2 regions of the Buttiauxella sp. WJP83 genome follow, and region 1 is predicted to be linked to the other one. Evidence: predicted binding sites of a transcription regulator. Region 1 holds the regulator's gene; the other holds the start of a gene.
What was found. Region 1 encodes LexA, which represses DNA repair genes until DNA is damaged. Its sites were predicted from a motif close to TNCTGTATGTACATACAGNA; they were not measured.
Positions count from the first base shown of each region.

Region 2: the regulator LexA is predicted to act here: its motif matches at 2,318-2,337, upstream of dinB (DNA polymerase IV).

Region 1 is NZ_CP110080.1:4,342,247-4,346,433, reverse strand. It holds gene plsB (glycerol-3-phosphate 1-O-acyltransferase PlsB) at 1-783, opposite strand, end outside; gene OH773_RS20085 (diacylglycerol kinase) at 969-1,337, shown strand; gene lexA (transcriptional repressor LexA) at 1,446-2,054, shown strand; gene dinF (MATE family efflux transporter DinF) at 2,196-3,527, shown strand; gene OH773_RS20070 (CsbD family protein) at 3,671-3,880, shown strand; gene zur (zinc uptake transcriptional repressor Zur) at 3,969-4,187, opposite strand, start outside.
Region 2 is NZ_CP110080.1:3,733,286-3,737,472, reverse strand. It holds gene OH773_RS17300 (NADH:ubiquinone reductase (Na(+)-transporting) subunit D) at 1-176, shown strand, start outside; gene nqrE (NADH:ubiquinone reductase (Na(+)-transporting) subunit E) at 183-779, shown strand; gene nqrF (NADH:ubiquinone reductase (Na(+)-transporting) subunit F) at 792-2,015, shown strand; gene nqrM ((Na+)-NQR maturation NqrM) at 2,027-2,251, shown strand; gene dinB (DNA polymerase IV) at 2,359-3,414, shown strand; gene pepD (cytosol nonspecific dipeptidase) at 3,458-4,187, opposite strand, start outside.

The DNA.
Region 1 (4,187 bases):
ATAAGAGAAGTTGGCGGCAATCTCTTCCATCAGCGCCACAGCGTTTTGCTGTGCTTTTTCATGGGAGATTTTCTTGCTGCGTGCTTCATCTTCGACGGCGCGAGCGATAGCTTTCGATGCCAGAAGTTTATTAAACAGATCCTGACGTACCGGCAAACGCGGCCCGATGGTCGCTAAACGCTGGCGAGCAAAGTGCATACGCGCAACGCGAGCCAATTTCTGAGCGATCTTTTTATCCGTACCGTGCTCGGTGGCCATGTGGCGTAGAGAGACGGGTGGCGAAAAACGCACGAAACTGTCGCGACCAAGCCAGGTAACGGCGAAAAATTTCTGGATGCCGTTCAGCATCTTTAATGGCGGATTAACTTCGCCTTTTTCGCGACCCGGAGAGCGGCCAAACATCACCGAGACCGGCACCATCTGCACATCCAGATTTGGATTGCTGCGGTGCAAGTCGAGGTAATCATGGAACAACTTGATCGACTCTTCTTTCGGCGTGTAATACGTGAATACGCGCGGGCCGCCGTGGATAAAGACGTAACGCGGGAGTACCGCTCCATCAATCTCTAACGGCTGAAGCGGATCGGGTAAGCCATGCGCGAGACATTGTGCGCGCAGCGTTAATAAGTCCGCCTTAGAGTTATACGGCAGCACGTACATTATCGGGCGTGTGGGATCTAAGCCCAGTTCGGCTTGTGGATCTGCCGGAATGGACTTGCTTTTTACCAGAACGCCTAATGGTAAATTAAGTAATTTGTAGTAGATTCTTGGCCAGCCTGACATAAACGATGTAAAGCCTCAGGTTAATAATGCAATTTCGCCGCAAGAATATCAGAATCTCACTCAGATTTCTGTGGCGTTGCGCTTTATACCCGTCATTCTTCAAGTTGTAGCCGTGTTGGCAGCAATTTGAAGAATGACGGGTATAGATAAGTATTGACGCAAATAATTTGAAAAGGTTTCCAAAAATGGCGAGTAACGTCACCGGATTTACCCGTATCATCAAAGCCGCTGGCTATTCATGGAAAGGGCTCAAAGCAGCCTGGATCAACGAAGCTGCGTTCCGTCAGGAAGGCGTTTGTGCCGTAATCGCTATTGCCATTGCCTGTTATTTAGATATCGACCCCATCACCCGTATTCTACTGATTGGTTCTGTCGTGCTGGTTATGATTGTCGAGATCCTCAACAGTGCGATTGAATCCCTTGTTGACCGCGTGGGTACGGATTATCACGAGCTTTCAGGACGCGCCAAGGACATGGGATCAGCTGCTGTGTTAATCGCCATTATCCTCGCAGTGATTACCTGGGTCACACTGCTTTGGCAGCATTTGCGATGATCTTTCCAGAATAGTTAAGTGGCTGGTTTTTTGCTTAATTTGTGGTTCCAAATTCGCCTTTGACTGTATATACTCACAGCATAACTGTATAAACACCCAGGGGGCGGAATGAAAGCGTTAACTACCAGGCAGCAAGAGGTGTTTGATCTTATTCGGGATCATATCAGCCAGACCGGCATGCCACCGACTCGTGCCGAGATTGCTCAACGTCTGGGGTTCCGTTCTCCAAACGCCGCTGAAGAGCACCTAAAAGCACTGGCTCGTAAAGGCGTCATTGAGATTGTCTCTGGTGCGTCGCGCGGTATCCGCTTGCTGGTGGAAGAAGTTACCGGTATTCCGCTGGTTGGGCGTGTTGCTGCAGGTGAGCCACTCTTGGCTCAGCAGCATATCGAAGGCCATTACCAGGTTGATCCATCGCTGTTTAAACCTAATGCCGATTTCTTGCTGCGCGTCAGCGGTATGTCTATGAAAGACATCGGTATTATGGACGGTGATCTGCTCGCGGTGCATAAAACTCAGGATGTGCGTAACGGCCAGGTTGTGGTTGCGCGTATTGATGATGAAGTTACCGTTAAGCGCTTAAAACAGCAGGGCAACGTTGTTCATCTTCTTCCAGAAAATAGCGAGTTTGAACCTATTGTGGTTGACCTGCGCGAACATAACTTCTCCATTGAAGGGTTGGCGGTTGGGGTGATTCGCAACGGCAACTGGCTGTAAAGTTTCTTAAAACTGAAAACCCAAATAATTCAAGTTGCATTGAGGCGGCGAGAAAACGAGTCCCGATGAGCTTACTTGAGTAAGTGATTCGGGTGAGTGAACGCGGCCAACAAAGATGCGGCTTGAAGTATGAAGGGTGGAATGCGATTTTTCTCAACGGCTGACAAAGTACTCTGGCGCCTCGCCTTACCCATGATCTTCTCCAACATCACCGTCCCCTTGCTGGGTCTGGTCGATACGGCAGTCATTGGTCATCTGGACAGCCCTGTCTATCTTGGCGGAGTCGCTATTGGCGCTACGGCAACCAGTTTCCTGTTCATGCTTTTGCTATTCCTGCGCATGAGTACCACGGGCTTAACCGCTCAAGCGTTTGGCGCAAATAATCCCTCGGCGTTAGCTCGTGCACTGGTACAGCCTTTATTGCTGGCGCTGGGCGCAGGCGTTGTGATTATCGCGCTGCGCGATCCCCTCATTTCACTGGCATTACATATTGTTGGCGGTAACCAGGATGTGCTCTGGCAGGCACAGCGTTTTCTTGAGATCCGCTGGCTAAGCGCCCCGGCTTCACTGGCTAACCTGGTCTTACTTGGTTGGCTGTTAGGCGTTCAGTATGCGCGTGCACCGGTTATCTTACTGGTCGTCGGAAACGTGCTGAATATCGTGCTGGATGTGTGGCTGGTGATGGGGTTGCACATGAATGTGCAGGGGGCGGCGTTAGCGACGGTCACTGCGGAATATGCGACATTTATCATCGGGTTGCTGATGGTGAAAAAGGTGATGGGCCTGCGTGGAATCAGCGTAGAGATGCTGATGAAAGCCTGGCGCGGAAACGTTCGGCGTTTACTGGCGCTTAACCGGGACATTATGTTGCGCTCGCTGTTGCTGCAGGTGTGTTTCGCATCAGTGACGATTTTTGGCGCACGGTTAGGCAGCGAAATCGTTGCGGTAAACGCGGTGCTGATGACGTTGCTGACCTTCACCGCCTATGCGCTTGATGGGTTTGCTTACGCTGTTGAAGCCCATTCGGGGCAGGCATTTGGTGCGAAAAATCGAGGCCAATTGCTGGAGGTGTGGGGAGCAGCCTGTCGCCAGGCGGGATTGGTCGCGTTAGCTTTTGCCATAGTGTATGCACTGTTTGGCGAGAACATTGTTTCGCTCCTGACATCAATCCCTGAATTGCAGCGCCAGGCCGATCGCTATTTGCATTGGCAGATAGTTTTACCGGTGGTGGGCGTCTGGTGCTATTTGCTTGATGGCATGTTTATTGGCGCAACACGTGGTGCAGAAATGCGAAACAGTATGGCCGTTGCGGCTCTTGGCTTTGGATTAACCTTGTTCACCGTGCCCTGGTTGGGCAACCATGGGTTATGGCTTTCGCTGGCGGTGTTTCTTGCACTACGAGGTTTGTCATTGGGGTGGATCTGGCGTCGTCATTGGCGTCACAACACCTGGTTTGAACACGTGCATGGTTAAAGATTCTTAGTTTTTCCGCCACTGCCGCATCCTTAACTACAATTGTTATCACGTCCAGCAGATAAGAGTGGTTTTAGCCAAACGGCAGCACTCGGACGTTGTTAACTTTTAGCAGTTTTTTAGCGAACGTTGAGGAGACTATTATGAATAAAGACGAAATCGGCGGTAACTGGAAACAGTTCAAAGGCACAGTGAAAGAAAAATGGGGCAAACTGACGGATGACGACATGACCGTCATCGAAGGGAAGCGCGATCAGCTAGTCGGTAAAATCCAGGAACGCTATGGATACGCCCAAGAACAGGCAGAGAAAGAAGTCGTTGATTGGGAAAAACGTAACGATTACCGCTGGTAATCTCATCCCTCAGATGTGTTAACTCTCTAAATCTGCCCTGGTACATGGAAGTACCGATTCTTCCCCAGTCTAATCTTCTAAATTCGTATTAGCGTGATTTTTTCTTCGACTGAATAGTGTGGTCATGCCCGCATGCTTCGGGATGGTTGCAGGCTTCAACTTCTGCGCAAGCGCTGCATAAACCATGCGCCTCAATGACATTATGATGCAGAGCAAATCCTAACTGGGCAGCCAATTGATGCATGATATCTTCAACGTCTTGCGCACCATGTTCCTTCACCGCTCCACATCTGTCGCAAATAAACAT
Region 2 (4,187 bases), 610 kb from region 1:
GTGAGCTTATTGGCAGTGGTAAATTGTTTGGTATCACGGTGCTTGAAACGGTGCAGAACGGTGGCTGGTATCAGCCGAACGGGCTGTTCCTTCTCGCGCCGAGTGCATTCTTTATTATCGGCCTGCTTATCTGGGCCCTGCGTACGCTCAAGCCTGCGCAGCAGGAAAAGGACTAACTGACTATGGAACATATGATTAGTCTGTTTGTGCGCGCAGTGTTTATTGAGAACATGGCGCTCGCGTTCTTCCTTGGTATGTGTACCTTCCTTGCGGTCTCCAAGAAAGTCTCTACTGCATTCGGTTTAGGTGTAGCGGTAACCGTCGTTTTAGGGATTGCGGTCCCTGCGAATAACCTGGTTTATAACCTAATTCTTCGTGATGGCGCGTTGGTAGAAGGTGTTGATCTGAGCTTCCTGAACTTCATTACCTTCATTGGCGTGATAGCCGCGTTGGTGCAGATCCTCGAAATGATCCTTGATCGTTTCTTCCCGGCTCTCTATAACGCGCTGGGTATTTTCCTGCCGCTTATCACCGTTAACTGCGCCATTTTTGGTGGCGTGTCGTTTATGGTGCAGCGTGACTATAGCTTCGGTGAATCCATTGTTTATGGAGTTGGCTCTGGTGTGGGCTGGATGCTGGCGATTGTCGCGATGGCCGGTATCCGCGAGAAGATGAAATATGCCAATGTGCCCGCAGGATTGCGCGGCTTAGGAATTACCTTTATCACCACTGGATTGATGGCGCTGGGCTTTATGTCATTCTCCGGTGTGCAGCTGTAAGGGCGAAAACGTATGGAAATTATTCTTGGCGTGGTGATGTTCACGCTCATTGTTTTGGCCCTGGCTCTGTTGATTTTGTTTGCCAAGTCAAAGCTTGTGAACTCCGGTGATGTGCTGATCGAAATTAACAACGAAGCAGACAAACAGTTTCATGCTCCGGCGGGTGACAAACTGCTTAATACACTCTCAAGCCAGGGGATTTTTATCTCTTCTGCTTGTGGTGGCGGTGGTTCTTGCGGGCAATGCCGCGTGACAATTAAAGAGGGTGGTGGAGATATTCTGCCAACCGAGCTTTCGCACATCACTAAGCGTGAAGCGAAAGAAGGCTGCCGTCTTGCCTGTCAGGTTGCTGTTAAGCAAGACATGAAAATCGAGCTTCCGGAAGAGATCTTTGGCGTTAAAAAGTGGGAGTGTGAAGTTATCTCTAACGATAACAAGGCGACTTTCATAAAAGAACTCAAACTGCGCATTCCTGATGGTGACGTGGTGCCGTTCCGTGCGGGGGGGTATATCCAGATTGAAAGCCCGCCTCACGAAGTTAATTACCAGGACTTTGATGTTCCACAGAAATATCGCGGTGACTGGGATAAGTTTAATCTTTTCCGCTTCAAATCTGTGGTGAAAGAGCCCTGTGTTCGCGCTTACTCCATGGCGAACTACCCGGATGAGAAAGGCATTATCATGCTGAACGTGCGTATTGCTACGCCGCCGCCGAATGTGCCAGATGCACCACCGGGGATAATGTCCTCCTATATCTGGTCGTTGAAAGCGGGTGATAAAGTGACGATTTCCGGGCCGTTTGGTGAATTCTTTGCCAAAGATACGGACGCTGAAATGGTGTTCATTGGCGGTGGTGCAGGTATGGCCCCAATGCGTTCACATATCTTTGACCAGCTTAAACGCCTTCATAGCACGCGTAAAATCAGTTTCTGGTATGGAGCTCGTTCACTGCGCGAGATGTTCTACGAAGAAGAGTTTGAAAAACTGGCGCAGGAAAACCCGAATTTCACGTTCAATGTGGCGCTTTCTGATCCACAGCCAGAGGATAACTGGACGGGTTACACCGGTTTCATCCACAACGTATTACTGGAAAACTATCTTCGCAGCCACCCGGCACCAGAAGACTGTGAGTTCTATATGTGTGGGCCGCCGATGATGAATGCCGCAGTGATTAAAATGCTTAAAGATCTTGGCGTAGAGGATGAAAATATCATGCTCGACGACTTTGGCGGCTGACGGGAACCATTATGCTGACACTGTTTTTAGCCACCTTCGTTATATTTCTTCTGGTGATATTTGGAATGTCACTGGGAGTTATCGTGAAGCGTAAAACGCTTCAGGGTAGCTGTGGTGGCATTGCCGCACTAGGCATGGAGAAAGTCTGCAACTGTCCTGAACCTTGTGATGCCCGTAAGAAGCGCATCGCGAAAGCTGAGCGGCAGGCAAAACTTCAGCAAAACCGCATCTTGTGATCCTCTATAACCTCCCGACAATCGGGAGGTTATCTTTTCATACAGACTTTCCTCAATTATCATTTTAACTGTATACTTATCCAGTGATGTAACTGGTGCGAATAGGTATGCGTAAAATCATTCATGTTGATATGGACTGCTTTTTTGCAGCTGTAGAGATGCGTGATAACCCTGCATTGCGGGATGTGCCGCTGGCAATCGGCGGTAGTGCACAACGCCGCGGCGTCATTAGCACTGCAAATTATCCCGCTCGGAAATATGGTGTGCACAGCGCGATGTCAACGGCTATGGCTCTCAAACTATGCCCGCACCTGACTCTTTTGCCAGGGCGCTTTGACGCATACAAAGAAGCTTCAAATCATATCCGTGAAATTTTTAGCCGCTATACCCCACTTATCGAGCCGCTGTCACTGGATGAGGCTTATCTGGATGTCACCGATAGTCTGAACTGCCTGGGCTCTGCAACGCTTATGGCAAAAGAAATTCGCCAGGCTATTTCGGATGAACTTAATCTCACTGCTTCTGCGGGTATCGCCCCGGTAAAATTCCTCGCCAAAATCGCTTCTGACCTTAATAAACCCAACGGGCAATACGTGATAACTCCAGAGGAAATTCCTGCATTTTTGCAAACCTTGCCACTTGGCAAAATTCCAGGCGTCGGCAAAGTCACTGCGGGAAAACTGGAGAGTTTGGGATTACGTACCTGTGCTGATGTGCAGAGCACCGATCTCGCCTCGTTACTTAAACGGTTTGGAAAATTCGGGCGCGTGTTGTGGGAGCGAAGCCAGGGAATAGATGAACGTGCAATTAATAACGAACGGCAACGTAAATCGGTTGGTGTTGAGAAAACGCTGGCAGAAGATATTCATGAGTGGCATGAATGCGAGGCCATCATTGAACAGCTTTACCCTGAACTTGAACGACGTTTGAAAAAGGTTAAACCGGATTTATTGATTGCCCGACAGGGTATCAAACTCAAATTTAATGATTTCCAGCAGACCACCCAGGAACATGTCTGGCCGCAGCTAAATAAAGCCGATTTAATCTCAACTGCGAGGAAAACATGGGAAGAGCGCCGGGGTGGGCGAGGGGTAAGGTTAGTGGGTTTACATGTGACTTTGCTGGACCCGCAGATGGAGCGGCAACTGGTGCTGGGGCTATAAAAAAACCCTCTCATTGAGAGGGTTTAGACAGGAACATACTGGCTTACTTAGCAGGAATAGCTTTCAGTAACTCAGTCAGCAAGATCCAGTATTGACCTACGCTTTCGATATGAACTTGTTCATCTGGGGAGTGTGGGCCCGTAATGGTTGGCCCAATGGAAACCATGTCCATGTCTGGATAAGGTTTCTTAAACAGTCCACATTCCAGACCCGCATGGATGACCATGATGTTCGGAGTCTTATTGAACAGCTTCTGGTAGGTTTCACGAACCAAATGCATAACAGGTGAGTTCGCATCTGGCTGCCAGCCAGGGTAACTGCCTTTGGCAACAGTTTGTGCACCCGCAAGCTGACCCAGCGCATGTAGCATGCCAACGACATAATCTTTGCCGCTATCAATCAATGAACGAATCAGGCAGATGATTTCTGCGCTTTCGTCAGTCATTGTGACCACACCTACGTTCAGTGAGGTTTCCACAACGCCTTTTACTGCATCGGAATTGCGGATAACACCGTTAGGAGTTGCATTCAACAGGCCCAGGAAAGTGTCGCGGCTTTTTGCCGTCAGTGCTTTCTTATCTGTGGTGACAGATTCAACCAGAACAGTGAGGTTTTTCTCGACCGCTGCCAGCTCATTTTTCAGAATCGACAAGAACTCATTAGCCAAAGATTTCAGCTGCGCTGCTTTATCTGCAGGTACTGCCAGGGTCGCAAAGCCTTCACGTGGAATAGCGTTGCGCAACGTACCGCCGTTCAGATCCATCAAACGAGCA